Regions from separate parts of the Streptomyces sp. NBC_00009 genome, predicted to be linked through region 2. Evidence: riboswitches for the same ligand, from Rfam matches in the RefSeq annotation. Region 2 holds a riboswitch; each other region holds the start of a gene.
What was found. A riboswitch is a leader RNA that binds a small molecule or an ion and turns the genes downstream of it on or off. The one in region 2 is predicted to bind thiamine pyrophosphate.
Positions count from the first base shown of each region.

Region 1: linked by a shared signal. The riboswitch ahead of OHA58_RS09500 (thiamine ABC transporter substrate binding subunit) and the one ahead of thiC (phosphomethylpyrimidine synthase ThiC) in region 2 are both predicted to bind thiamine pyrophosphate.
Region 3: linked by a shared signal. The riboswitch ahead of thiO (glycine oxidase ThiO) and the one ahead of thiC (phosphomethylpyrimidine synthase ThiC) in region 2 are both predicted to bind thiamine pyrophosphate.

Region 1 is NZ_CP108312.1:2,146,271-2,155,840, forward strand. It holds gene OHA58_RS09475 (hypothetical protein) at 1-574, shown strand, start outside; gene OHA58_RS09480 (VOC family protein) at 727-1,134, shown strand; gene OHA58_RS09485 (maleylpyruvate isomerase family mycothiol-dependent enzyme) at 1,319-2,131, opposite strand; gene OHA58_RS09490 (ABC transporter ATP-binding protein) at 2,142-3,197, opposite strand; gene OHA58_RS09495 (ABC transporter permease) at 3,197-4,807, opposite strand; gene OHA58_RS09500 (thiamine ABC transporter substrate binding subunit) at 4,963-6,048, opposite strand; TPP riboswitch at 6,128-6,233, opposite strand; gene rlmN (23S rRNA (adenine(2503)-C(2))-methyltransferase RlmN) at 6,258-7,364, opposite strand; gene OHA58_RS09510 (phosphatidate cytidylyltransferase) at 7,467-8,726, opposite strand; gene frr (ribosome recycling factor) at 8,734-9,291, opposite strand; gene pyrH (UMP kinase) at 9,419-9,570, opposite strand, start outside.
Region 2 is NZ_CP108312.1:3,989,009-3,998,578, forward strand. It holds gene OHA58_RS18000 (DUF5326 family protein) at 1-64, shown strand, start outside; gene OHA58_RS18005 (IclR family transcriptional regulator) at 418-1,131, shown strand; gene OHA58_RS18010 (SsgA family sporulation/cell division regulator) at 1,232-1,693, shown strand; gene OHA58_RS18015 (YibE/F family protein) at 1,773-3,125, opposite strand; TPP riboswitch at 3,197-3,353, shown strand; gene thiC (phosphomethylpyrimidine synthase ThiC) at 3,346-5,130, shown strand; gene OHA58_RS18025 (hypothetical protein) at 5,384-6,256, opposite strand; gene OHA58_RS18030 (metallophosphoesterase family protein) at 6,440-7,621, opposite strand; gene OHA58_RS18035 (LacI family DNA-binding transcriptional regulator) at 7,825-8,937, opposite strand; gene hisC (histidinol-phosphate transaminase) at 9,350-9,570, shown strand, end outside.
Region 3 is NZ_CP108312.1:5,887,839-5,897,408, forward strand. It holds gene pknB (Stk1 family PASTA domain-containing Ser/Thr kinase) at 1-595, opposite strand, end outside; gene OHA58_RS26560 (thiazole synthase) at 690-1,484, opposite strand; gene thiS (sulfur carrier protein ThiS) at 1,489-1,704, opposite strand; gene thiO (glycine oxidase ThiO) at 1,701-2,885, opposite strand; TPP riboswitch at 2,883-2,996, opposite strand; gene OHA58_RS26575 (hypothetical protein) at 3,049-3,393, shown strand; gene OHA58_RS26580 (NAD(P)/FAD-dependent oxidoreductase) at 3,510-4,745, shown strand; gene OHA58_RS26585 (Rv2175c family DNA-binding protein) at 4,820-5,185, shown strand; gene thiE (thiamine phosphate synthase) at 5,264-5,911, shown strand; gene metF (methylenetetrahydrofolate reductase [NAD(P)H]) at 5,998-6,918, shown strand; gene OHA58_RS26600 (hypothetical protein) at 6,966-7,802, shown strand; gene OHA58_RS26605 (phytoene desaturase family protein) at 7,822-9,321, opposite strand; gene OHA58_RS26610 (DUF4126 domain-containing protein) at 9,381-9,570, opposite strand, start outside.

The DNA of each region.
Region 1 (9,570 bases), 1.8 Mb from region 2:
GCTGCTGGCCATAGGCCTCGCCGTGGAGACATACGCCTCCCGCGCGCCCGGCACCGCGGGGTTCCCCATGCCGGGCGGTCTCGGCGGCAGCCCGGCGGGCGTGCTGGCCGGCTGGACACTGACGGCCCTCGGCCTCGCGCTCGCGGGTCCCGGACTCACGTACCAGTGCGGCCGGGCCCTTCAGTCGGTGCGGCCCGGGGCGGCGCGGCTCCTGGCGGGCCGGGTGCTTCAGGAGGAGGCCCGTCGTATCGGCCGCCCCCTGGGCGTGGTCTGCGCGGTGGCCTCCGGCGCGTACGCGGGGCTCACCCTCTGGTCGGGACGTCAGCCCGACCTCGGCCCGCTGTCCGCGCTCGGCGCCGTCCTCGTCATGGGCTGTACGGTCGCCACGCTCCTGACGGCCTCGGTCGAGGCCAAGCACGCCCGCTCCGACACCACGGCCGCCCTGCTCCGGCTCGGCGCCCCCGCAAGTCTCCTCCGGGGCGCGGCCGGGCTGCGCGCGGCGGCACTGCTCGCCGTGTTCGGGCTGCTGACATGGGCCGTCGCGGAACTGGCGGCGCTCCCGCTCGCGCCCTGAGCGGGGCCCGCACCCTCTCGTTGCGGGCCCCCGAAAAAGATCGAAAGAAAGTTCGCGGCGGGCGATGAGTTACGGGCGGGCCTCACGTCTAACCCTGCGTACGGCACAGCGACGCAACACCGAGACCAGCGAGCGAAAGAGACGGCCCCACCATGTACCAGCAGATGATCTTCCCGAACCTCGCCGTGAACGACCTCGACGCGTCGAAGAAGTTCTTCACCGAGCTCGGGTACTCGATCAACCCGCAGTTCTCCGACGAGACCGGCGCCGCCGTGGTGGTCAGCGAGCACATCGTGGTCATGCTCCTCACCAAGGAGAAGTACGCCGGCTTCACGAAGAAGACGATCGTCGACCCGACCAAGAACACCGAGGTGCTGCTGTGTCTGAGCGCCGAGAGCCGCGAGAAGGTCGACGAGCTCGTCGACAAGGCGATCGCCGCGGGTGGCACCGAGACCGGTGAGAAGCAGGACCACGGTTTCATGTACGGCCGCGCCTTCGACGACCCGGACGGTCACACCTGGGAGATCATGTGGATGGACCCGGCGGCCGTCCAGGGCTGATCTTCAGGAGTACGGCGTCCTGGCACGGGCAGGTACAGACCCCTGAACCCGCCCCGCGCAGGCCCGCGATCCCGCACACGGACGCCGGCCGTGAGATCGAGAGAAGCTGGGCTGACCTCCTCGGCGAGCTGAGCTCTGCGGCTGGCTGAACTCCTTGGCGGACTGCGCGGAAGCCGGGCCTGGGCTACCCGAACGTCGCCCGTTCCAGCCAGAAGTCCAGCAGCTCCCGCTCTCCCAGGACCTCCACGCGTCCGTCGTCGAGGGGCGCGCGCCGATAGAACGCGAGCAGCACATCGGTCAGCGGCCCCCGCAGGGCGACGGTCGCCTTCTCGTGGCCGCGGCGCCAGGTGAAGCCGTCCTCGCCCAGCTCGACCAGCCATTCGGCGTTCAGCTCCGCCGGTGCGTCGGTGGCGTGGAGGTGCAGGCTGCGCCCGCCGCCGCGCAGCTCCGCCGCGGTGTCGGACGGGTCCGACCGCTGGGCGTGGGCGACGATCTGCAGCCACTCGTCGATCGCGTCGGCGGCGAGTTCGGGCGCCACCTCGTACGCGGCCTGCGCCGTGAGCGCCGCGTCCGCCCGGTGGATCACGGTCTCGTGCGTCATGCGGCGCGCCCAGAACCCCGTGGTCTGCTGCCAGGACCAGGTCCACACGCGGGTGTCGGGGCCCGCGGCGCGCAGCGTCCGCGCGGTCAGCTCGGCGCCTTCCAGGAGCCAGGCCGCGAGCGCGGCCGGGTCGTTGCTCCCGGGGCCGTCGAAGCCCGGCACCTTCTCGTCCGGGACGGGCTCGGTGGCCCCGGTCCGTACGATCGCCTCGACCCAGCGGTGCACGCCGCCGAGGTGCACGACGAGGTCGCGCAGGGTCCAGTCGGGGCAGGTCGGCACGGTCCCCGTCAGGTCGGCGCCGACGAGATGCCCGGCCAACAGGGCGGTCTGCGCGACGACTTCGTCGCAGTAGCGGTCGTGGGCAAGCTGTCCGGATGCCGCGGTCTCCGTCGTCATACGGCGGACCCTATGCCGCGGACGGGCCGTCCAGCACCACGATTTCGCCCGCGTCGAACGCCACCCCGACCTCGTCCCCCGGCTCCGGCGCGTCCCGCAGCGCGCAGGCCGCTTCGAGGCGGGGTGCTTGCGTGGCCTGGAGGTGTACGGCGACATGCGTGCCGCGGAAGGTGCGCGCGGTGACCGTGCACGTCAACTGGGCCTCGGCGGCGGGCACGAGGCGTACGCCCGCGGGCCTGACCAGGATCTTGGCGCGGCCCTGCGGGGACCCCGCGGGCACGGGCACCTTTCCCCAGGGCGTGTCGGCCGCCTCCCCGACGATCGTGGCGTCGACCACGTTGTCGAAGCCGAGGAAGCGTGCCACGAACGCGTCGGCCGGGTGCTGCCACACCTCAAGTGGCGTACCGGACTGGGCGATCCGTCCGTCGCGCATCACCACGACGCGGTCGGCGAGCGCGAAGGCCTCGCCCTGGTCGTGCGTCACGGCGAGCACCGTCGTGCCCAACTCGCCGAAGAGTTCCCTGAGTTCGACGACCAGACGCTCCCGCAGCGAGCGGTCGAGCTGGCCGAGCGGCTCGTCGAGCATGAGCAGGCGGGGTCGTGGGGCGAGTGCCCTGGCGAGGGCGACGCGCTGCTGCTCGCCGCCGGACAGCGAGGCCACGGCGCGCCCCTCGGCGCCGGGCAGCCCGACCAACGCCAGCAACTCCCGTACGCGGTCCTGCTGTTCGGAGCGTGCGGCGCCGTGCATCCGCAGCCCGAACGCGACATTGCCGCCCACGGCGCGCTGCGGGAACAGCTGATGGTCCTGGAACATGAGGCCGACGCCCCGCCGGTGCGCGGGCACGCCCGACTGGTCACGGCCGTCGAGGAACACGCGTCCCCCGTCGAGCCCCTGGAGCCCGGCCACGACCCGCAGAAGCGTCGACTTGCCGCTGCCGCTGGGGCCGAGCACGCACACGATCTCGTGCTCGGCGACCTCCAGATCGACCCGGTCGAGCGCAGCGTGCGCCGTTCTGGACGGACCGCCGAACCGCACAGTCGCGTCGTCCAGGGTCAGCAGGGCCATCAGAACTCCCCCGTCGTACGGTCCGTGCGGATGCGTTCGAGCAGCAGCAGCGACACCGCGCACACCACCATGAGAATCGTCGAAAGGGCCATTGCCTGGCCGTAGTTGAGGTCACCGGCGCGGCCGAGGAGCCGCGCCACGGCGACCGGAAGGGTCGGGTGGTCCGGGCGGGCGATGAACACGGTCGCCCCGAACTCGCCGAGCGACACGGCGAACGCGAACCCGGCCGCGATCAGCAGAGCCCTGCGCACCATCGGCAGGTCGACCTCGCGCCAGGCCCGCAGCGGCGAGGCGCCGAGGACGGCGGCGGCCTCGCGCAGCCGCCCGTCGACCGCGCGCAGGACCGGCAGCATGGTGCGGACGACGAAGGGCACCCCGACGAGGGCCTGGGCCAGCGGCACCAGGATCCAGGTGCCGCGCAGGTCGAGGGGCGGCTTGTCCAGGGTGATCAGGAAGCCGAAGCCGACGGTGACGGCGGAGACGCCGAGCGGCAGCATGAGGAGCGCGTCGAAGCCCCGTACGAGACGGCCGGCTCTCCGCGTCAGGGCCGCGGCGGCGAGTCCGCCGATCACGACCGCGATGGCGGTGGCGGCGAGCGCGTACGTGAGGGAGTTCCCGATCGCCTCGATCGGCGGCACCAGGAACACACCGCTGTCGGACGAGGTGAGCGCCTTGTAGTAGGCGAACCCGAAGCCGTCGAGCCCCTCGAAGGACCTCTGGATCAGCACGCCGAGCGGCAGCAGGATCAGCACCGCGACCGTGGCGACCACCCCGGCGAGCAGCGCCCACTGGCCCGCGCCGCGCGGGCGCCGGGCGGTGTGCGCCGCGTCGACGAGGCGCAGCGCGCTCTCCCGCCGGCGCACGCTCCAGGCGTGCACGGCGAGGATGATCCCCACGGCGGCGAACTGCACGATCGTGAGGACGGCCGCCGTGGAGAGGTCGAAGATCTGCGCGGTCTGCCGGTAGATCTCCACCTCAAGAGTGGAGAACGTCGGCCCGCCGAGGATCTGGACCACGCCGAACGACGTGAACGTGAAGAGGAAGACCATCAGCGCGGCGGCCGCGACGGCGGGCCCGAGCGCGGGCAGCGTCACCTTCCGCCAGGCCGTCCAGCGGGAGGCGCCCAGCATCCGGGCGGCCTCCTCCTGCCGCGGGTCGAGCTGCGACCACAGTCCGCCGACGGTGCGCACGACGACGGCGTAGTTGAAGAAGACATGGGCGAGCAGGATCGCCCACACCGTGGTGTCGAGGCGTACGCCCCACAGACCGTCGAGCAGCCCGCCGCGGCCGACCAGCGCCAGGAACGCCGTGCCGACGACGACGGTCGGCAGCACGAACGGCACGGTGACGGCGGCCCTCAGAACCTGCTTGCCCCTGAACTCGAAGCGCGCGAAGACGTACGCGCCGGGGAGCGCGATCAGCAGCGTGAGCACGGTCGAGGCGAACGCCTGCCAGGTCGTGAACCACAGGACGTGCCGGATGTCGGACTGCCCGAGCACGTCGGCGATCCGCCCGAACTGCCAGTGGCCGCCCGCCTTCAGGCCGCGGGAGACGATCGCCGCGACCGGATAGGCGAAGAAGATCGCGAAGAACGCGACGGGCACGGCCATCAGGCCGAGCCGCGCCGCGCTCCCGCTGCGACGACCCTTACGGGGCTCTGCCGGAGGCTTTACCAGGTGCTTTGCCGGGCGCTTGGCCGGGTGCTTGGCCGGGTGCTTGGCCGGGTGCTTGGCCGGGCGCTCGGCCGGAGGTCCTCCGGGGGGCGTTACTTCAGTACGAGTGAGGTCCACGACTTGACCCAGGCGTCACGGTTGTCGGCGATCTTCTTCGGGGCCATGGTCTTCGGGGCGTCGACCTTGACGTCGTACTTCGCGTAGTCGGCGGGCAGGGCCGCGTCCTTCGTCACCGGGTCCACGAACATGTTCAGCGGCATGTCCTGCTGGAACTGCTTCGCGATCAGGAAGTCGAGGAGCGCCTTGCCGCCCTTCTCGTTCTTCGCGTTGCTCAGCAGGCCCGCGAACTCGGTCTGGCGGAAGCAGGTGCCGGTCGCGACCCCGGTCGGGGCGGACTTCGGCTGCGGGTCCGAGTAGATCGCCTCGGCCGGCGGCGACGACGCGTAGGACACGACGAGCGGCCGGTCGCCGCCCGCCTTCCTGCCACCGGCGGAGCCCGAGAACTCCTCGTTGTAGGCCTGCTCCCAGCCGTCGACGACCTTCACGCCGTTGGCCTTGAGCTTCTTCCAGTAGCCCTGCCAGCCGTTGTCCCCGTACTGCGCGGCGCTGCCCAGCAGGAAGCCGAGGCCGGGCGACGACGTCGACACGTTCTCCGTGACCAGCAGGTTCTTGTACGCGGGCTTGGCGAGGTCGTCGAACGAGGCGGGCGGCGTCAGCTTGTGATCGGCGAAGTACTTCTTGTCGTAGTTGACGCAGATGTTGCCGGTGTCGATCGGGGTGACCCGGTGCTTGTCCTTGTCGAGCTGGTACTCGGTCCCCACCTGGTCCAGGCCCTTGGCCTCGTACGGCTGGAAGAGCCCGTTGTCGAGGGCGCGCGACAGGAGCGTGTTGTCGACGCCGAAGAGGACGTCGCCCTGCGGGTTGTCCTTGGACAGGATGGCCTTGTTCACGGCCTCGCCCGCGTCACCGTCCTTCAGGACCGTGACCTTGTAGCCGGAACGCTTCTCGAAGTCCTTGAGCACGCTCTTGGATACGGCCCACGAGTCATGGCTGACAAGGGTGACGGTCTTGGAGTCCGCCGAGTCCTTGCCGGAGCCGGACCCCCCGCACGCGGAGAGCGTGACGAGTCCGAGACCGGCCGCCACGGCGACGGCCGTGGCCTTGATGATCGTGCTCACTTAAGTTCCCTCCTGGGTGACCAGGAAGAGACGCGGCCCTGCCCGGGATCGCGGACGATTCCCGGGCAGGGCGCAACAGCTTGAGTGGCGACCGAACTTCCTACCCAGAATGACCTGGGCAAGGTTCAGAGGGTCTGCGGCCGATGCCGCACTCTCAGCGCTGTGGCGCTCCCCTGTCGGAATATGAAGATGTACGTACGCCAGTCAGGTTACCGCTCGGTGGCGGCGAGCTGACCGCACGCCCCGTCGATCTCCTGGCCACGGGTGTCGCGGACGGTGACCGGCACGCCGTGGGCCGCGATGGCCTCGACGAACGCCTTCTCGTCCTCGGGGCGCGAGGCCGTCCACTTCGAGCCCGGCGTCGGGTTCAGCGGGATCAGGTTGACGTGGACGCGCTTGCCCTTGAGCAGGCGGCCGAGCCGGTCACCGCGCCAGGCCTGGTCGTTGATGTCCCGGATGAGCGCGTACTCGATCGAGATGCGGCGGCCCGACTTCTCGGAGTACTCCCACGCCGCGTCGAGGACCTCGCGGACCTTCCAGCGCGTGTTGACCGGGACGAGGGTGTCGCGCAGGTCGTCGTCGGGGGCGTGCAGCGAGACGGCGAGGCGGCACTTGAGGCCCTCGTCGGCGAACCGGTGCATGGCGGGGACCAGACCGACGGTCGAGACGGTGATCCCGCGCTGCGAGAGACCGACGCCGTCCGGCTCGGGGTCGGTGAGCGCGCGGATGGCGCCGACGACCCGCTTGTAGTTGGCCAGGGGCTCGCCCATGCCCATGAAGACGATGTTGCTCAGGCGCGCCGGGCCGCCCGGGATCTCGCCGTCGCGCAGCGCGCGCATGCCGTCGACGATCTGGTGCACGATCTCGCCCGTCGACAGGTTCCGGTCGAGACCGGCCTGTCCCGTGGCGCAGAACGGGCAGTTCATTCCGCAGCCCGCCTGCGAGCTGATGCACATGGTGACCCGGTCCGGGTAGCGCATCAGTACGGACTCGACGAGCGTGCCGTCGAAGAGCCGCCACAGGGTCTTGCGGGTGGTGTCCTGGTCCGTCGACAGATGCCGGACGACCGTCATCAGCTCCGGAAGCAGCGCCTCCTGCAGCTTGCCGCGCGAGCCGGCGGGGATGTCGGTCCACTCCGCGGGATCGTGCGCGAACCGCGAGAAGTAGTGCTGCGACAGCTGCTTGGCGCGGAACGGCTTCTCACCGATCGCGGCGACGGCCTCCTTCCGCTCGGCGGGCGAGAGGTCGGCGAGGTGCCGCGGCGGCTTCTTGGCTCCGCGCGGGGCAACGAAAGTGAGTTCTCCGGGCTTAGGCATAACCCTTCCAGTGTCGCAGACATACGACAACGGGCCCGCCGCCCTGTGGACAACGAGCCCGTCACCTGAAACCGCGCAGGTCAGCCGGGATTTGCGGGTCGGTCAGCCGACGCCGACAAAGATCACCAGGAGCAGCCAGACCACCGGCGCCGTCGGGAGCAGCGAGTCGAGGCGGTCCATGATCCCGCCGTGCCCGGGGAGGAGCGTGCCCATGTCCTTGATCCCGAGGTCGCGCTTGATCATCGACTCGCCGAGGTCGCCGAGCGTGGCGCTGGCCGCGACCGCGAGCCCGAGCAGCAGGCCCTGCCACCAGGCACCGTCGTCGATCAGGAACTGCATGCACAGCGCGCCGGCGGCCATCGCGAACGTCACCGCGCCGACCAGGCCCTCGCGGGTCTTGCCGGGGCTGATGCGCGGGGCGAGCTTGTGCTTGCCGAAACGCCAGCCGATCGCGTACGCGCCGGTGTCGCTGACGACCGTGAGCAGCAGGAACGTCAGGACGCGCTGCGGCCCGTCGTCCGCGGTGAGCATCAGCGCCACGAAGGTCGCGAGGAACGGTACGTAGAACGCGGCGAAGACACCGGCCGTGACGTCCCTGAGGTAGCCCTCGGGGGGCTCCGTCATGCGCCAGACCAGGACCGCGAGCGCGGTGAGCGCCATCGCCACCCAGGCGCCCTCGGTGCCGCGGACGTATCCGGCGACGACCATCGCCGCTCCGCCGATCGCGAGCGGCACGAGGGGCGCCTTGATGCCCTTGCGCTCCTCGAGCCGCGAGGTGAGCTCCCAGAGGCCGACGACGACGGCCACCGCTATCACGCCGATGAACACGGCCTTGACGATGAAGAGCGACGCGACGATCACCGCGCCGAGCCCCACCCCGACTCCTATGGCTGCCCCAAGGTCACGGCCCGCGCTCTTCTTCGGCGGTGCGGGGGCGGGCTGTGCGGCGCTTGGCATGGGCTCCTGCCGGCTCTCGTGCTGCGCCTCGTGCGGCGTCACATACGGCGTCTGATGCTGTGTCGGATGCTGCGGTTCGTGCTGTGCCCCGCGCGGCTGCTCGTACTGAGAGTTCCCGCGCGGCTGCTCGTGCCGGGGCCCGTGAGGGTGCTCGTGCTGCGTCCCGCCCGGCGACTCGTCGCGGAACAGGGGACCGCTCGGCCGAGCAGCCCCCCGATCGTCGTCCTGGTCACGACCACCGGCAGGCACGTCGGGCATTTCGGGCACGATGGGCATGGGCCGAGTCTCCTCAACCGCATGCTGTTCGTACGCGGGACCCGCCGGGGAAGCCCCCTGGGAAGGCCCCTGGTCGGGCGGCCCCCAGTACCCGGCTCCGGTCGGCGCTCCCCAGGAAGAGTCGTTCACGGATTCCTCAGACCTCGAGCAGCTCGGCTTCCTTGTGCTTGAGCAGCTCGTCCACCTGGGCGACGTACTTCGCGGTGGTGTCGTCGAGCTCCTTCTCGGCCCGGCGGCCCTCGTCCTCGCCGACCTCGCCGTCCTTGACCAGCTTGTCGATCGTCTCCTTGGCCTTGCGGCGGATGGAGCGGATCGAGATCTTGGAGTCCTCGGCCTTGGTCTTGGCGACCTTGATGTACTCCTTGCGGCGGTCCTGGGTCAGCTCAGGGAACGTCACACGGATGATGTTGCCGTCGTTGCTCGGGTTGACGCCGAGGTCGGAGTCGCGGATCGCCTGCTCGATGTTGCGCAGCGCGCTCTTGTCGAACGGGGTCACCACGGCCATCCGCGGCTCGGGCACGGAGAACGAGGCCAACTGGTTGATCGGGGTCAGCGCGCCGTAGTAGTCCGCCACGATCTTGTTGAACATCGCCGGGTGCGCACGGCCGGTGCGGATCGCGGCGAAGTCCTCCTTGGCGACCACGACGGCCTTCTCCATCTTCTCCTCGGCCTCGAGGAGGGTCTCTTCGATCACCACTTGCTCCTGCGTGTCTTGAGTGAGGCCCGGCATGCGCCCAGGGCGGCCGGCTGCGTCGTGTGTCTTTCCTGCACGGTGTCCGACCGGCAGGACATTGTCCATCCCCTGGCGGGGGGGGGTCGTGTCAGGCCCGCGTTCCGTGGTCGCCCACGAGCGTGCCGATCTTCTCACCCTTGACCGCTCGCGCGATATTGCCCTCGGCGAGCAGTTCGAAGACAAGGATGGGCAGCTTGTTGTCGCGGCACAGGGTGATCGCGGTCATGTCGGCGACCTTGA
Region 2 (9,570 bases):
CGGTGGACTCATCTACGTCGTACGGAAGTTCATCATGGGCTCGTCCTCGCGCAGCGACTGGTAGCACCGGGCAACGGTTCGCTCGCGCGGGGGAAGTTTCCCCGCGCGGCCCTCTCGAAGTGGTGGCCAGGGCTAGAGTCCGGAACTCGACGGCCGCACCCCCGTGATTCCCGAGAAGCGGGGGGACCCCACGCGCTTCGGGAGTGAACCTTGGCCACGGCTGAACCGCTTTCCGCCGCCCCGTTGTCTGCCGACATCACGTCCCCCGACACCATGTCTGCCGACGCCATGTCCGCACACGCGGTGGCCCCACCCCACGGCTGTCGCACGCATACCTACGACGACGCCCAGGCCGAGGCTCACCCCGAGAGCCCGGCCGGCGCCCCGCCCACCCTCATCGGTTCCGTCCAGCGCGCGATGCGCCTTCTCGAGGCCGTCGCGTCGCACGTAGAGGGAGCGCCGGCCAAGCAGCTCGCCCGGGAGGCCGGCCTCGCGCTTCCCACGGCGTACCACCTGCTGCGCACGCTCGCCCACGAGGGCTATCTCCGCAAGGAGAAGGGCCTCTTCGTCCTGGGGGCGGCGGCCGAGCGGCTGAGTAACAGCGGAGCGCAGCAGAATCGTCGCGGCATGATCACCGACGCCCTGCAGCACTGGCGCGACGCCATCGGCGTCCCGGTGTACTTCTCGGTCTACCGCGAGGGCGAGATCGAAGTCGTGGCCGTCGCCGACACGCCCGGGAATCCCGCGGTCGCCGAATGGGCCGACTTCCGCGAGACGGGGCACGCCCACGCGATCGGCCAGTGCCTCCTCGCCCAGCTCGACGACGAGAGCCGACGCGATCACCTCGACCGCTATCCCGCGTATTCGATCACCCCGTACACGGTGCGCGACGACCGCGCGCTGCTGCGGCGGCTGAACGGGCAGGGGCGGATGCAGCCGGTCGTGGAGCGTCAGGAGTACGCGTTGGGCACGGTCTGCGCCGCGTTTCCCATCACCGTCGGGTCCACCGCGGCGACGATGGCGGTCTCCCTCCCGTCTCATCAGGCCGGTCGTCTGCTGTCCGCGGCCCGGCAGTTGCAGAACGAAGTCGGGAAACTCGTGGGGACACTCGCCTTCTCTATCAGCATCTGAAAACTCACTCCTTGTGATCCCGCATGTACGTTAAGCAAGATGCGAAGGGTGCCGGGAAGGCTATTCCCGGCCGATCGACGGCAAATTGACGGGGTAGGCGATGCGCGAGTCGGTACAGGCAGTACAAGCAGAGGTCATGATGAGCTTCCTCGTCTCCGAGGAACTCTCGTTCCGCATCCCGGTGGAGTTGCGGTATGCCGCCGCTGATCCCTACGCCGTGCGGCTGACCTTCCACCTCCCCGGGGACGCCCCGGTGACCTGGGCCTTCGGTAGAGAGCTCCTGGTGGACGGGGTGGCCGGTCCCTGCGGCGACGGCGATGTGCGCATCGAGCCGGTGGAACTGGCGGGCAGCCCGGGCGAGATGCCGGGCGAGGTGCACATCCGGCTCCAAGTGGGTGGTGACCAGGCGCTGTTCCGGGCGGGCGTCGCTCCCCTCGTCGCCTTCCTCGACCGCACCGACAAGCTCGTCCCGCTCGGCCAGGAGCGGGCACTCGCCGACTTCGAGACGCATCTCGACGAGGCACTCGACCGGATTCTCGCCGAGGAGCAGAGCGCGGGCTGACGGGCTCCAGGAGTCCGCGGACGATCAACTGATGTAACGCTTCAGCAGACCGGCGCCCTCGGGGTGCCCTCGCAGGGGTTCAGCGCTTCCGACGCCGGCCCCTTCCTCCGCGTGCCGGACCGGCCGCGGCAGCGGACGGGGATCCCGGTCGGTCGGCGGAGACCACCAGAGCCGCGAGCGCGGTCGTCACCGGCACCGAGGCGACCAGCCCGATCGAGCCCACCAGAGTCCGCACGATCTCCACGGCCACCAGTTCACTGTTGGCCACGGTGCCCACACTGCTCTGCGCGATAGAGAAGAGCAGCAACAGCGGCAGTGCCGCGCCCGCGTACGCCAGCACAAGCGTGTTGACCACGGACGCGATGTGGTCGCGGCCGATCCGGATGCCCGCGCGGTACAGACCGCGCCGCCCCATCGTCGGGTCCGCCTGATGCAGCTCCCACACCGCCGACGTCTGCGTGACCGTCACATCGTCGAGCACACCGAGCGAACCGATGATGACGCCGGCGAGCAGCAGACCACTCATGTCGATGGACGGGTAAAGACCGTGGATCAGGCCCGTGTTGTCGTCCGTGTTGCCGGTCAGCGCCGCCCAGCCGATGAACAGCGAGCCGAGCAGACCGATCAGGACCAGCGACACCAGCGTGCCGAGCACCGCGACCGACGTCCGGGCCGTCAGACCGTGACACAGGTAGAGCGCGATCAGCATGATGGCGCTCGCCCCGACCACCGCCACCACCAGCGGATTCGAGCCCTGAAGGATCGCGGGCAGGATGAAGAAGGTCAGCACCATGAAGCTGATCGCCAGCGCGACGAGCGCCATGACGCCCCGCAGCCGGCCCACGACGACCACGGCCAGCGCGAAGATCCCGGCCAGCAGTGCCATCGGGAGCCTGCGGTTCACATCGGTGACGGAGTACTGAAGTTCCTTGGGCGCGTCGGGCGCGTAGGCCACGATCACCTTCTGGCCCTCGTGCAACTGCCGTGGTGAGTCCGGCTGCACGATCTCCGTGAACGTACGGCCGGTGTCCTTGCCGCTGTCGACGCGGACGGTTGCCTTCTCGCATGTGCCCTTCGCCTGCTGCTCGGCGGACTGGCCCTCGGCGGTGGATGTATCGCCGGTGGGGGTCTCGCCCGAGGCGTTCACGGACTTGCAGTCGACCTTGTCGACGCGAGTGACGGTGCCCTGCTGGGTCTGCCGGTCGAAGCCGACGCCCGTACGGGCATGGGAGGGGGCGCCGCCGGGCCAGAGCACCACGAGGCCGACGACGACCGCCACGGAGAACGGGATGAGCACCGCGGCGATGACCTTGCGCAGATGCTTGGAAACAGGCGCGGCAGGGCCGTGACTGTGGGAGTGCCCGTGCCCTCCGCCCCCCTGGTCATGGGGCGGATGCGGCGGCGGGGGCGGGGGCTGCTGCGTGCTGGTCACCGCCCGATCATCGCAAGAACGGCAGGGGCCCTCTGTTCAGCACGCCAGAAATGACGCTAGCGTGGGGGCACCTTTGCACACGCGGGAGCTCGGAGCACCGGGCTGAGAGGGCGCTGACCTCCGCTTCGGCGATGTTTCACATGAAACATCGCCCGACGGAAGCCGCTGCGTCGACCGCCGAACCTGTTACCGGGTAATGCCGGCGTAGGGAGTAGGTCTCATGACCACATCGGACGCACGCACGCCTGCCTCCAACCTGTCCGCAGAGACGGGCGAGGCCGGGAAGTCCATCGGCTGGCACAAGGGGTACGTCACGGGCTCACGCCCCGACCTCCAGGTGCCGGTCCGCCAGGTGCACCTCACCAACGGCACGGCGGTCACGCTCTACGACACGTCCGGGCCGTACACCGATCCGAGTGTCGACACCGACGTCCGCAGGGGCCTCGCGCCGCTGCGGGAGAACTGGATCATCAGCCGTGGCGACACCGAGGAGTATGCGGGCCGCCCGGTCCGCCCCGAGGACGACGGCATCAAGCACACTTCGCCGCGCGGCGGTCTGCGCAACCTCGACGCGGTCTTCCCCGGCCGCCCCCGCCAGCCTCGTCGCGGGCGTGACGGCCAGGCGGTGACCCAACTCGCGTACGCCAGGCGCGGGGAGGTCACGCCCGAGATGGAGTACGTGGCCATCCGGGAGAACGTGGAGCCGGAGGTCCTCCGCGAGGAGATCGCCGCGGGCCGCGCGGTCCTGCCGGCCAACGTCAACCACCCGGAGATCGAGCCGATGATCATCGGCAAGCGGTTCCTGGTGAAGGTCAACGCCAACATCGGCAACTCCGCGGTCACTTCGTCCATCGAGGAGGAGGTGGAGAAGATGACATGGGCGACCCGCTGGGGCGCCGACACCGTCATGGACCTCTCCACCGGCCGCAACATCCACACCACGCGCGAATGGGTCCTGCGCAACTCCCCCGTCCCGATCGGCACGGTCCCGCTCTACCAGGCGCTGGAGAAGGTCGACGGCCGCGCCGAGGAGCTGACCTGGGAGATCTACAAGGACACGGTCATCGAGCAGGCCGAGCAGGGCGTGGACTACATGACGGTCCACGCGGGCGTGCGGCTGCCGTACGTCCCGCTCACCGCCAACCGCAAGACGGGCATCGTCTCGCGCGGCGGTTCGATCATGGCCGCCTGGTGCCTGGCGCACCACAAGGAGAGCTTCCTCTACGAGAATTTCGCGGAGCTCTGCGAGATCCTCGCGGCGTACGACGTCACGTACTCGCTGGGCGACGGCCTGCGGCCGGGCTCGATCGCGGACGCCAACGACGAAGCGCAGTTCGCCGAGCTGAAGACGCTCGGGGAGCTCAACACGATCGCGAAGAGCTTCAACGTCCAGACGATGATCGAGGGCCCCGGGCACGTCCCGATGCACAAGATCAAGGAGAACATCGACCTTCAGCAGGAGGTGTGCGAGGAGGCGCCCTTCTACACACTCGGCCCGCTGACGACCGACATCGCCCCTGCGTACGACCACATCACCTCCGGCATCGGAGCCGCGATGATCGCGTGGTGGGGCACGGCGATGCTCTGCTACGTCACGCCCAAGGAGCACCTGGGCCTGCCCAACCGTGACGACGTGAAGACCGGCGTCATCACCTACAAGATCGCGGCCCACGCGGCGGACCTGGCCAAGGGACACCCGGGTGCCCAGGAGTGGGACGACGCCCTCTCCGACGCGCGCTTCGAGTTCCGCTGGGAGGACCAGTTCAATCTGGCCCTCGACCCGGACACGGCAAGGGAGTTCCACGACGAGACGCTCCCGGCCGAGCCCGCGAAGACGGCCCACTTCTGCTCCATGTGCGGTCCGAAGTTCTGCTCGATGAAGATCTCCCAGGACATCCGCCGCCAGCACGGCGGTACCAAGAGCGAGATCGAGGAGGGCATGGCGGAGAAGTCCAAGGAGTTCGCCGCCGCGGGCAACCGGGTCTATCTGCCGATCGCGGACTGACCTCGCCCGCGCGCCCACAGGCGCCGCGCGCTGTCCACCGGTCGCCCTTCGCGGCCGGTGGACAGGGTGTTCCGGGACCAGGCCTGGCAGGCCCCAGGGCCTCTTGTTTGGAGCGGGCTGGGCTCGCGGGGTCTGGCACGCGTAACTGCGGCGTTGCCGTCAATCACCGACTCCCCCGAGCTCTCGGCTGCGCTCGAGCAGGGGGACCCCCATGACCCCGCTCCCTGATCCAGCCTGATCCAAACGAAAGACCCTAGTCCGGCTGGTGGTCCGGGCCTCCGAAGTCGGGGCTTGTGAAGTCCGGGCTCGAGTACGTCGGGCGCGGGGCCGCAGGGGAGCCGCTGTCGGTGCCCGGGCTGCTGAACCCGGGCCTGTTGTACCCGAGATGCGGCATGCGGCCCGCGGTTCCGGGGCCGCCCCCGCGGTTGGCGGGGGCCGGCGGTGGTTCCGCGAGGGCCTCCCGGAGGAACGGCAGGATGCCGCGCTCCAGGAGCACCAGGCACCAGGCTTCCCTGGCCCGGTCCACCTCCTCGTTCGACTCGCTGTGCGCGCCGGCCTGCAAGGACGTCGCGCCGTTGCGCAGAGCGGTGAGCAGCAGGCCCACGCCGGCGACAAGAATCCCCGCCGCCGTCAGCGCGCCGAACACCCAGCCGGCCGTCAACAGGGTCTGGGCGAACGCCGGTTCCGGATCGAGCATCTTCAGGATGTAGCCGACGAGCAGGAAGATCGCGGCAGCCGTCCCGGCGAGCAGGGGGGCGAGCACCGCGACGACGGCTATGACGCCGGCGCCGGTGGTCTCCGCCACCTCGCCCACAGTGGCGGCCAGGCCGATCGCTCCGCCGCCGGACTCCGCCGCGCTTCCTCCTTCGCGCAGCGGACGTACGGGCCGGGGCGAGGCGCGCAGGTCGGCGCGGACCTTCACGTAGTTCTGGTACTCGGTCGCTGCGGCGGCCGTGATCAGCGCGGTGGCGTTGAGCGCCATGGTGCGCAGTTGTTCGGGGTTGAGCCGCTGCCCCACTGCGGCGAGATCAGGGCGGTCCGGTGCGGTACGCAGCGCCTCATCGAGGATCCGCTCGAACTCGGGGCGGTCCTCGTTCAGCAGGTGCGGAGCGCTGTTCATGTGCATCCCCCGATGCTCCGTAGGGCTTGGGGGCTCGCATGGTTACGAGCCGTCGGGCAGAACCGGAGGGGAGCCTGCTACGGATAAGCCGATGGTAGAGCGGTGACGGCACGCGGTGACAGGGGGTTTCCCGAATTCGGCCCGGTGGCCGGACTGAGCCCCCGTTCGGTGCGCCTGCCCGGGGAACGCCTAGCTATCCATGGGGAGTTGCTGGACCAGCAGCTTTCCGGCCATGGTCACTCCGCCGTCCATCGCGATCGCGAGCCCGCCCGCGTACACGTGCGGGCCCTCGATCTGCGGGCGGCTGTCCTCGGATCCGTCCGCCGCGTCCTCGGTACCTACCTCGCCGAGGAGGTACGGGATGGGGCTGTGGCCGTGGACGACGCGCGTGCCGCCGTAGGCGTCGAGGAGCTCGCGCACGGCTTCGGGTCCGGATTCGTCACGGAACGCGAAGCGCTTGGTGAATTTGCGGAAGAGGTCCCAGCACTCGTCCGCGTCGTTACGCGTGAGGGTCTCGCGGACCGTGTCGTTGACCGCCTCGATCGAGTCGCCGTAGTCGAGGTACGCGGTCGTGTCGGAGTGCATCAGGAGGTGGTCGTCCTCCAGCTCGATGGCGTCGAGCCGGGACATCCACTGCAGATGGACGTCCTGGAGACGGTCCATGTCCGACTTCTGGCCGCCGTTGAGCAGCCAGGCCGCCTGGAAAGTGGCGGTGCCGGCGCCCGAGTTGACCGGGGTGTCGCCGAAGCGCTTGGCGCCGAGCAGGAGCAGTTCGTGGTTGCCCATGAGGGCCTTGCAGTAGCCGCCGGCGGCCGCGGCCTCCGCGGACAGCCGCATCACGAGGTCGATGACGCCGATGCCGTCGGGCCCGCGGTCGGTGAAGTCGCCGAGGAACCAGAGTCGGGCGGTGCCCGCCGACCAGCTGCCCTCGGCGTCGATGAGGCCTTGCTCGTACAGGGCCGCGATCAGTTCGTCGAGGTAGCCGTGCACGTCGCCGACGACGTACAGCGGGCCGAGGCCATCGGTGGGACGGGGCGCCGGCTCGGTGTCGATCTGTACCTGGACCGTGTCCCCGCGGTTGATGACCGGCAGGTCGCGCTGGGTGGGCGTGTACCCGTCGGGCTGGTCGAACGCGGGGTCCTGATGCGCAGGCTCCGCGTAGGAGGGCTGCGAGAGCGACGGCTCCTGGTACGCGGGATCCGGCTCCGCCTGCGGGGGCACGGCAGGGGCGGGCGGAGCGGGGTCGTGGCCGGGCTCCTGGACGTTCGCCGGTACGTCATGGACGTACGCGGGGACGCGGAAGTCGCGCAGCGTCGCCGTGCGCACCTCGGGTCCCTGACCGGCCCCCTGAGTCATCGACCCCTCCACCACCATTGCGCCGCCTCTGCACCCGATCGGACTGCCTGGTCGCAGCGGCCCGCGGTGTCGTGCGCCCATCATAGGAATGCGGCTCGCGCTGTGTGATGCACCAGGGGTGGTGAATCGGATCCGGGCGGCTGTTCACCGTGCTTTTCTCCCGAATTGGTACGGGCTTTTCCGGGTGGTCTTCGGGGTGACCACCCGGAAGCCGTCGTTCAGCCCTGTCCCGGGGAGCGGGGCGGGCTGACCGTCGTGCGGGGCGGACGGCGCTGGGACGAGGTCCGGACGATGAGTTCCGTCGGTATCACCTGCTCGACCGTCTGGTCCGATTCAACCCCTTCGATGGCGTCGATCAGGAGCTGGACGACCGCGGTGCCGATCCGCCGCGGCTTGAGCGAGAGGGTCGTGATGGGCGGTTCCGTGGTGGCGTAGACGGTCGATTCGCTGCAGCAGACGAGCAGCAGGTCCTCGGGGACGCGCAGGCCGTACCGGCGGGCGGCGGCGAGCAGGTCCGTGCCGTTGGGGTCGAAGAGTCCGTACACGGCGTCGGGCCGGTCGGGGCGGGCCAGGAGCCGGTCGGCGGCTACGGCCCCCGCGCACGGGTCGTGCGCGGGATAGGACTCGTACACGGGTTCCTGTCCGATCCGCTCGCACCAGTGCAGGTACGCGGACGTGGACAGATGGGTGTACGTGTCCGTGGTCGTGCCGGTGAGCAGTCCGATGCGGCGGGCCCCCGCGGCGGCGAGGTGGTCGAGGATGCCGAGGACGGCGGCCTCGTGGTCGTTGTCGACCCAGGCGGTGACGGGGAGGGTGCCGGCGGGGCGCCCGTCGGAGACGACGGGCAGGCCCTGGCGGACCAGTTCGGTGACCACCGGGTCGTGGTCGGACGGGTCGATGACGACGGTGCCGTCGAGAGCGACGTTCGACCACACGTCGTGGCGTGAGGTGGCGGGCAGGATGACTAAGGCGTACCCGCGGGCCAGCGCCGCCGAGGTGGCGGCTCTCGCCATTTCCGCGAAGTACGCGAATTCGGTGAAGGTGAAAGGTTCATCTCCGTAGGTCGTGACGGTCAGGCCGATGAGGCCCGACTTTCCGGTACGGAGCGTTCGGGCCGCCGCGGAGGGGCGATAGCCCAACCGGTCGGCGACCTCGCGGACATGGCGTCGGGTGGCGTCCGGGAGCCGGCCCTTACCGTTGAGCGCATCGGAGACAGTCGTGATGGAGACCCCGGCGGCGGCGGCAACGTCTCTGATGCCCGCCCGCACCTGCCGGGTGCCCCGACGGGTGGTCTCCGCCCTGCTCACCTGGTGCTTCCCTGCTGCTGTCATGGCGAGCCGATAGTAGGGCTCATGTGGCGGGGTGGCGTGAGTGCATATGCACGCGTTGACAGGCACGTTTCTGCATGGCCGGACAGAGCCAATGACCTTGGAAAACAAGGATGCTGAGGGCATCGACGCCAGGACGTCACTTGTCGGCGCGCATGGGCCTGCCAAGTCGGCGATGTTGCGAGTAGGTCTCAACTCACCTTCACGGGGGATGCGCGCCACGGCGCGAGCTACCGGCGCGCGCCGCGAAAGGGAGCGCTCCCCCTCCTCCGTACGCCTTCGGGAGGTCCGCGGCCGTCGTCAGGGGTGGTGTCGGACGATCACCCGGGATGTCGGGGGCCCCGGGCCATTGGGCTCTGCCGCGAATCCTCTTAAGGTGAGCAGTATTGAAATGGTGGTCGCGAGGAGGACTGCGGTGAGCGAGACGAGCCCCAAGCTGCGTGCCGAGCTGGAGGGTATCCCCACCTACAAGCCGGGCAAGGCTGCCGCGGCCGGTGGGCCGGTGGCGTACAAGCTGTCCTCTAACGAGAACCCCTATCCGCCGCTTCCCGGCGTGATGGAGAGTGTTGTCGCGGCAGCCGGTTCCTTCAACCGCTACCCGGACATGGCCTGCACCGGGCTGATGAACGAGCTGGC
Region 3 (9,570 bases), 1.9 Mb from region 2:
CGTCGACGCGGGGGTCCGCGGTGCCCGACTCGATCTGCTCGGGGGCGAGATAGGAGACGGTGCCGAGGACGGCGCCCGTGGTGTTCGTGACGGTGTCCACGGCCCGTACGAGGCCGAAGTCCGCCACCTTCACGCGGCCGTCGTCCCCTATGAGGACGTTCTCCGGCTTCATGTCGCGGTGCACGAATCCCGCGCGGTGCGCGGCGCCGAGCGCGGCGAGGACCGGCTCCAGGATGTCGAGCGCGGCGCGCGGCCGCAGTGCCCCGCGGTCCCTCAGGACGTCCCGCAGGGTGCAGCCCGCGACGTACTCCATCGCCAGATAGACGTACTGGCCGTCCGCGCCCTGGTCGAAGACCCCGACCACATTCGGGTGGGAGAGCCGGGCGACGGACTTGGCCTCGCGGATGAAACGCTCGACGAACGAGACGTCGGCGGCGAGGGCCGGGTGCATCACTTTGAGCGCGAGCACGCGGTCGAGGCGGGTGTCCACGGCCCTGTAGACCGTGGCCATCCCGCCGACCGCGATGCGTGCGTCGACGCGGTACCGGCCGTCGAGCACCTGCCCGACGAGAGGGTCCTGAAGGGTCGTGTCCACGCAGGTGAGTGTACGAGCCGCCGCCGACACCCGGCTCCGCAGTCGTCCGCAAGCGGCCGTACTGCAGCAGAGCTGTAACCGTGCTGTACGGCCCTCAGAACGCGGGCCGCTCCGGGTCGAGCCTGGCCATCCCGGACACGGGCGAGGAGGCCTCGGCGAAGTGCCTGCGGGGGATACGGCCCGCCCGGAACGCCAGCCGCCCCGCCTCGACCGCGTGCCGCATGCCCTCCGCCATCAGGGTCGGCTCCTGCGCGCGGGTGACCGCCGAGGCGAGCATCACACCGGCGCACCCCAGCTCCATCGCCAGCGCCGCGTCGGACGCCGTCCCGGCACCCGCGTCCAGGATCACCGGCACGCGCGCGTGCTCGGTGATCAGCTGGAAGTTGTGCGGGTTGCGGATACCGAGCCCGGAGCCGATGGGGGAGCCGAGCGGCATGACCGCGGCACAGCCCACGTCCTCCAGCTTCCGCGCGAGCACCGGGTCGTCGTTCGTGTACGGCAGCACGGTGAAGCCGTCGTCGACGAGGATCTCCGCCGCGTCCAGGAGCTCGATCGGGTCGGGCAGCAGGGTGCGCTCGTCCGCGATGACCTCCAGCTTGACCAGGTCGGTGCCGAGCGCCTCGCGCGCGAGGCGGGCGGTCAGGACGGCCTCACCGGCGGTGAAACAGCCCGCCGTGTTCGGCAGCACCTGGATCCCCAGCTTCTCCAGTACGGAGAGCACGGAGCCCTGCACGCTCGCGTCCACACGCCGCATCGCGACGGTCGTCAGCTCCGTGCCGGACGCGACGAGGGAGCGTTCCAGGACATCGAGGCTGGGCGCCCCGCCCGTGCCCATGATCAGCCGGGACGAGAAGGACGTACCGCCGATGACCAAGGAGTCGTCAGCCATGGGTTCAGCCTCCCTGGACCGCGGTGAGGACCTCGACGCGGTCCCCGTCCGTGAGTGCGGTGACGGCCCACTGGGTGCGCGGGACGACGGTTTCGTTGAGTGCGGCGGCGACACCGGACGGCGCGCTGGTCAGCGCGGAGACGAGGGCGTCGAGCGTGGTGCCCGGGGCGACCTGGCGGCCCTCGCCGTTCACGGATACGTGGGTGACGGACACGGTCATACGGACTGCTCCACAGAGACGGGTGCGGGGACGGCGTCGAAGCGCCGCGGGGTGAAGGGGCGGGCCACTTCGGGGAGTTCGCCGGTGGCGAGCGCGTGGGCCATGGAGTCGCCGGTGACCGGCGTGAGCAGCACGCCGTTGCGGTAGTGGCCGGTGGCGAGCAGCAGGCCCGTCAGCGCGGTCGGGCCGAGGATCGGGGCGTTGTCGGGGGAGCAGGGGCGCAGGCCCGCGCGGGTCTCCGTGAGCGGCAGCTCCGTGATGCCGGGCACCAGCTCGTGGGCGTCGCGCAGCAGCTCGTAGACGCCGCCCGCGGTGACCGTCGTGTCCCAGCCGAGCTCCTCACTGGTGGCTCCGACGACGAGCTCGCCGTTGACCCGGGGCACCAGGTAGAGGTTGCCGCCGCGTACGACGGCGCGCACGGTGCGGCTCAGGAACGGCGCGTACGCCTTCGGCACGGTCAGGCGCAGTACCTGCCCCTTCACCGGGCGCACCGGCGGCAGCACGTCGTCCGGGACCCCGGCGAGCCTGCCGCTGAGGCTGCCGCCGGCGAGGACGACCTGGTCCGCGTCGAGCCCGGTGCCGTCGGCGAGGACCACGCCGCGCGCGCCCTCGCGGACGACTGTCAGCCGCTCGGCCCACTGCCGGTGGAACTGCACCCCGGCCAGCTCGCAGGCCGCGACAAGGGCCTTCGCGAGGCGTCTCGGGTCGATCTGGTGGTCACCGTCGACGCGCAGGCCGCCCCGCACGGACGGGGCCAGCATCGGTTCGAGGCGCCGGCACTCACGGCCCGACAGCCACTCCGAGTCCAGGCCCGACTTGTGCTGGAGGGCGTGCAGTTCCCGAAGGTGTGCGCGGTCGTCCGAGTCGAGCGCGACGGCGAGGGTGCCGCACGCGCGGTAGCCGAGGTCGAGCCCGGTGGCCTCGGAGAGCTCGGCCGCGAACGCCGGATAGCGGCGCGCGGACTCCACGTTGAGGCCGAGGAGGGTCTGTTCGGCTTCTCCGTAGTGCAGTTCGGTGACGGCGGCGAGCATCCCGGCCGCCACCTGAGCGGCCCCGCCGCCCGGTTCGGGGTCCACGACCGCGGTGCGCAGCCCGCGCTGCGCGGCCCGCCACGCGGTGACGAGACCGATGATCCCGCCGCCCACGATCAGGACGTCGGAGCCTTCTGAAGTACGCGACATGGGCGTCCAGCCCCTCCCTTCGCCGGCATGACCCGGATCAGGTTCGTACGGTCGGAGGCCGTCCCAGCCTCCCTCTCAGCCCGGTACGTCCGGGCTCCCGCGAGTGCTTTACGGTGACCACCCTAAACCGTCCCCGCGACCCTCAGTAAGGGAGCCCGCCCGCATGGCCCGCTCGCTCGACGGACTCGTACTCGCCCCGGTCGCCGACCAGGCTCCAGGTCAGGTGGGTACGCGGACGCGGTTCACGTACCACGAGGAGGACGGCCGGATCTGGGCCGAGTACGCGGGCGGGGACGTGGTGCGCGGCCACCTCGTGGGCACCCGTGAGGGCGACCGGATCGACTTCAGGTACGTACAGCTGAAGACGGACGCGACGACCTCCTCCGGGCACTGTGTCTCGCTCGTCGTGGACCTTCCCGACGGGCGGGTGCGGCTGGACGAGACGTGGGAGTGGGAGTCGCAGGCGGGCAGCGGGACGAGCGTCGTCGAAGAGGTCCCCGGCGCCTGACGGCGGGAGCGCGGGCGGCCGGAGCGGTCAAACCGGCGGCCGGTGTGGAAGACGTCACGGGACCGGAGTGCCGCGGCCCGCTGACTGACTGAACGTCAGGTGCATATGGTGATCCGGTGAGCGAGCAGACCCAGAACCAGGCACCGGTGCCCCAGGCAGGGCGGCACGTCGTCATCGTCGGCGCCGGGATGGCGGGGGTCCAGACCGCCGTGGCCCTGCGCGAACAGGGCTTCACCGGCGCTGTCACGCTGATCGGCGCTGAACCCCACCAGCCGTACGACCGGCCCCCGCTGTCCAAGGCCGTCCTGCTCGGCAAGGCCGAGGGGTCCGCCTTCGACGTCGACTTCGAAGCACTCGACATCACGCTCGAACTGGGCCGCGAGGTCACCGGCGTACGTCCCGCCGAGCACACCCTCGACACCGCCACCGGACCCGCCCCCTACGACGTCCTCGTCCTCGCGACCGGCGCCGAACCCATCAGGCTGCCCGGTACGGAGGACATCCAGGGCGTCCATCTGCTGCGCACGCTCGACGACGCCGAACGCCTGCGCCCCGTCCTCGCCGCGCAGCGCGACATCGTCGTCGTGGGCGCGGGCTGGATCGGCGCCGAGTTCGCCACCGCGGCCCGCGAGGCCGGATGCGCGGTCACCGTCGTCGAGGCGGCCGAGCGGCCGCTCGCCGGGGCGCTGCCCGAGGAGGTCGCCGCCCCCATGGCCGCCTGGTACGCGGACGCCGGGGCGGAACTGCGCACCCACGCGCGCGTGGAGCACGTCGAACCCGGTGCCGTCCTCCTCGACGACGGCACCCGGGTGCCCGCCGGAGCCGTGGTCGTCGGCATCGGGGCCCGCCCCGCCACCGGCTGGCTCACCGGCTCCGGCATCACGCTCGGCGCCCACAGCGAGGTCGTGGCGGACGACCGCCTGCGCACCTCCGAGCCCGATGTGTACGCGGTCGGTGACTGCTCGTCCTTCCCTTCGGGCCGGTACGGCGAGCGCCTGATGGTCCACCACTGGGACAACGCGCTCCAGGGCCCCCGCACGGTCGCCGCCAACATCATCGGCGAGAGCCCGGCGACGTACGACCCGGTGCCGTACTTCTGGTCGGAGCAGTTCGGTCGCTTCGTGCAGTACGCCGGGCATCACGCGGCAGCCGACACCACCGTGTGGCGCGGCGATCCGCAGGGCGCGTCCTGGAGTGTGTGCTGGCTGCGCGAGAGCCGTCTCGTTGCCGTCCTCGCCGTGGGCCGCCCGCGTGACCTGGCGCAAGGGCGCAAGCTCATCGAGTCGGGCGTCCCGCTGGACCCGCAGGTCATCAGCGACCCGGCCCGTCCCCTGAAGGCCGCCGTCGTGTAACCGCCCCGCGCGGGCGAGGGGCCTTTTGCGCGGCCGCGTTTCCCACTGTCAGTCCGGGATGGCACGCTTGTCCTGTGACCGAGATTGACGCAAAGATCGATGCTCTCGTCCCCGAGTGGCTCACCCTCCCCGACATCGCCGAGCAGTTCGGCGTGGAGGTGACGCGTGTGCGGCAGCTGGTGAAGGAAGGCCAGGTGATCGCCGTACGCCGCGGTGAGAACAGGGCGCTGCACGTGCCCGCCGCCTTCATCGACGGCGACAAGGTCGTCAAGGGCCTCACCGGGACGCTGACCCTGCTCAGGGACGACGGCTTCAACGACGAAGAGATGCTCGAGTGGCTCTTCACCTCCGACCCGACCCTGCCGGGCACCCCCGCGCAGGCGCTGAGCGAGAATCGCGGCACGGAGGTGAAGCGCCGCGCCCAGGCGCTCGCCGTCTGACCTGACAACCGTCCGGCGTGCGGGCCGCGCTCACCGCGGCCCGCGCGCCACCGACCACGGGGGGACTCACCCATGGCCATGGCCGCCACGCAGCGCGCCCAGCTCGCCGACGCCCGGCTGTACCTGTGCACGGATGCCCGCAAGCGCCAGGGCGACCTCCCCGAGTTCCTCGACGCCGTCCTGGCGAACGGCGTGGACATCGTGCAGCTGCGCGACAAGGGCATGGAGGCGGGCGAGGAGCTGGAACACCTGGCCGTCCTCGCCGACGCCGCCGCCCGCCACGGCAAGCTGTTCGCGGTCAACGACCGGGCGGACGTCGCCCACGCCGCCGGCGCCGACGTCCTGCACCTGGGCCAGGGCGACCTGCCGGTCGCGGCCGCCCGCGCCATCCTCGGCGAGGACGTCCTGATCGGCCGCTCCACGCACGCCGACACGGAGGCCGCCGCGGCCGCCGTCCAGGACGGCGTGGACTACTTCTGCACCGGCCCCTGCTGGCCGACCCCCACCAAGCCCGGCCGGTACGCGCCCGGCCTCGACCTGGTGCGTTACACGGCCTCGCTCGGCACGGACCGCCCCTGGTTCGCGATCGGCGGCATCGACGCGGGGAACCTGGACGAGGTGCTCGAAGCGGGCGCCCGCCGCGTCGTCGTCGTCCGCGCCATCACCGAGGCGGACGACCCGGGCGCGGCCGCGGCCGACTTCGCGAAGCGGCTGCGTACGGCCTGACCCGCCCGGCCGCGCTCCGCCAGGACATGTGTCCGCAGGGTGGACGGGGATTAGGGACAGGGCGCTCCCGTGGCTAACCTGCCCATATGGCCCTTGGCACCGCTTCCACCAGGACTGATCGCGCACGCACCGTGCGCGACATGCTCGCGACCGGCAAGACGACCTTCTCGTTCGAGTTCTCGGCGCCGAAGACCCCGAAGGGTGAGCGGAACCTCTGGAACGCGCTGCGCCGGGTCGAGGCGGTCGCGCCCGATTTCGTCTCCGTGACGTACGGGGCCGGCGGTTCCACCCGCGCCGGCACGGTCCGCGAGACGGAGCAGATCGTCGCCGACACGACCCTGACCCCGGTCGCCCACCTCACGGCCGTCGACCACTCCGTGGCCGAGCTGCGCAACATCATCGGCCAGTACGCGGACGCCGGCATCAGGAACATCCTCGCCGTGCGCGGAGACCCGCCCGGCGACCCCATGGCCGACTGGGTCGCGCACCCCGAGGGCCTGGCCTACGCCGCCGAACTGGTCCGGCTCATCAAGGAGTCGGGCGACTTCTGCGTCGGCGTCGCGGCCTTCCCCGCGATGCACCCGCGCTCCGAGGACTGGGACTCCGACGTGCGCCACTTCGTGGACAAGTGCCGGGCGGGCGCGGACTACGCGATCACTCAGATGTTCTTCTACCCGGAGGAGTATCTGCGGCTGCGCGACAAGGTCGCCGCCGCGGGTTGCGACACCCCGGTCATCCCGGAGATCATGCCGGTCACGAGCGTGCGCATGCTGGAGCGGCTGCCGCAGCTCAGCAACGCCACGTTCCCGCCCGCCCTGAAAGAGCGCATCCTCACAGCCAAAGACGATCCGGCGGCTGTACGCTCCATTGGCATCGAGTTCGCGACGGAGTTCTGCGCGAAGCTGCTGGACGAGGGCGTTCCGGGTCTGCACTTCATCACGCTCAACAACTCCACGGCGACACTGGAGATCTACGAGAATCTGGGCCTGCACGACCAGCGGGCCTGACCCGGCCGTATTCCACCAGGGGCGGCGGCCGTACGAGAGGGGCGTACATGGGCTGGACGGTCCTCTACATCGCGTTCGGAATCGTCGCGTTGTGGCTGCTCGGTGAGGTACTGCTCCAGTACAAGGCGCGGCTGCGCTACCGGCTGCTCGCCTTTGTCGGGTTCGTGGGCGTCGTCCTCGGTGTGCTGATCCCGTCGGTGATCGTCATCGGGATCGGCGCCATCACGTTCGCCGTCGGCCAGACGTACGTGACGCTGTCGTTCCGCAGGGGCTTCTCCACGGGCTGGGCGATCGGCGGGAACCCCGGCGCGAGCAAGCGGCGCAAGATCAAGGAGCCCGTCCACCAGGACCCGACCCTCGAGGTCTCCGACCTGGAGTACGAGTCCGCCGCCCCGGACGCCCCGGAACCCGAGTCCGCGGCCGAGGTGACGTCGGTCTACGCGCCGCAGCCGATGCCCGACGACACCGGCCAGTACGGCGTCTACACCCCGGCCGCCGCACAGACGGACTCCGCCGCGCAGGGCTACGCCTACGACGCGTACGCGGGCTACGACCAACAGCAGTACGGCTACGACAACGGCCAGCAGCAGTACGCCGCCTACTCCGACCCGTACATCGGGACGCAGACCTACCCGGCGCAGCCCCAGTACGACGACGCGTACGGCACGGGACAGCAGTACGGCGACCCGTACGCGGCGGGCGGCTACGGCATGGAGACGCCGCCCGGCGGGGTCTGGGTGCCCCAGCAGCGCACCGGCGACGACCAGCACCAGCAGTACGGCGGTGAGCTGCCCCCGGAGCAGCCCTACCCGTACGAGCAGAACGGCCAGGGCGGTTACGACGGCGGCTCCGGCTACAACGAGCAGCAGCAGTACCGCTACTGATCCTGGCGGGCGCCGCCCGTCACTGCGAGCCGCGGAAGTCCGGGCCCTCCACGATCAGCCCGGCCGCCAGCGCGCCCGACATCCCCGCGTGCGGCAGCCCGCCGCCCGGGTGCGACCAGCCGCCGACGGCGAACAGGCCCGGAACGAGCGTGCCGTTCGACGGGTGCAGGAGCCGGCCGGAGGCCGCTGCCAGGGCCGGTGCGGGCACCGAACCGCCGTCCGCGCCCGTCGCGTCGGCGACATCCGACGGGGTGCGGACCTCGTGCCACAGCAGACGGTCGCGCAGCCCGGGGACCGCCTGCCCGGCGGCGTCGATGACCCGCTCCACGTCCGCGTCCGTCACGCGCGCGCCGCGCGTCACCGTGACCACCAGGGTCACCGCTTCATGGTCCGGGTCCGGCACCACCGAGGCGTCGTCGGGACGGAGCACCGTGACCGTGGGCCGCTCCGCCACCGCCGTGCCTCCGCCGAACAGCGAGGCCAGCTCGGCTTCCCGGTCCGCGGCGTGCACGACCGTCCGGTGCGGGGCGTCGCCGGGACGCGCGCCGCGCAGCGCCAGGAACACCGTCAGCCGGCTCGGCAGCGCCGACTGCGGTGCCACCGAGTCCTCGGCCCTGAGCGCCCGCCCCGGCAGCAGCTCGTCGAGGACGCCTGGCGCCACACCGGCGACCACGAAGTCGGCCTCCACGACCCGGCCTTCGGCCAGTTCCACGCCCGCCGCCCGGCCGTCCTTCTCCACGATCCGCGCCACCGGCGCGTCGAACTCGAACGCGACCTTCCGCTGAAGACAGCGCTCGTACACGGCACGCGCCAGCTCCCGCATCCCGCCGCGCACCGCCCAGGTGCCGAAGGTCTGCTCCATGTACGGCAGCACGGCCGCGCTCGCCGGGGCCGTACGCGGATCGAGACCGGACGCGAGCGCGTACTGCTCGAGGAGCGCGACGAGCCGCGGGTCCCCGCCCAGCTCGAGAGCGGCGACCTCGGAGAGCGTCGTCGCCGACAGGTCCTTGCGCAGCATCCGGCGGCGGACCACCGCGGGGTACGGCTCGCGGTCCGCGAGGATCCGCCAGTTCGGCCACAGGGGCTCTTCGAGGAGCGGGCGCCGGGTGCGGTCCCAGGCCTCACGCGCCCGGTTCATGAACGCCGACCAGTGAGGCCCCGACCCCTCGCCGAGCGCCGCGTCCAGGGCGTCGGCGATGCCCGCGCGCCGCGCGTTCGGCAGGTCCACCGCCGTGCCGTCCGCGAAGACATGCCGCACGGCGGGCTCCACCTGGGTCAGCTCGACCGCGTCCTCCAGCGGTTGCTTGCCCGTCTTGATGAACAAGTCCCGGTAGACCGCGGGCAGTTGGAGCAGCCCTGGGCCCGTGTCGAACGAGAAGCCGCCCCGAGCGAAGCCGCCGAGCGCCCCGCCGTACGTCGACGCGCGCTCGTACACCGCCACCTGGTGGCCTGCCACGGCCAGCCGGGCAGCGGCCGCCATCGCGCCCATCCCGGCGCCGATCACCGCAATCCGTGCCATGACGGCGACTTTATCCGCCCCCACCGACACCCCCGCCGACAGCCCGGCCGGGGGCTGGATCAGCCCGGCGGCGCCCCGGTCCGGTGGGCGATGCGCCTCTCCTCGCGCCGCTGTGCCCGGCGCCGCAGGAAGCGCCGGATCCGCGAGATCAGGAAGTACAGCATGAGCAGCCCGAGGAAGAGCAGGACGGCGGCGATGATCGCGGCCGCTTCGGGATGGAATATGGCGAACGTGATGATTCCGGCGACC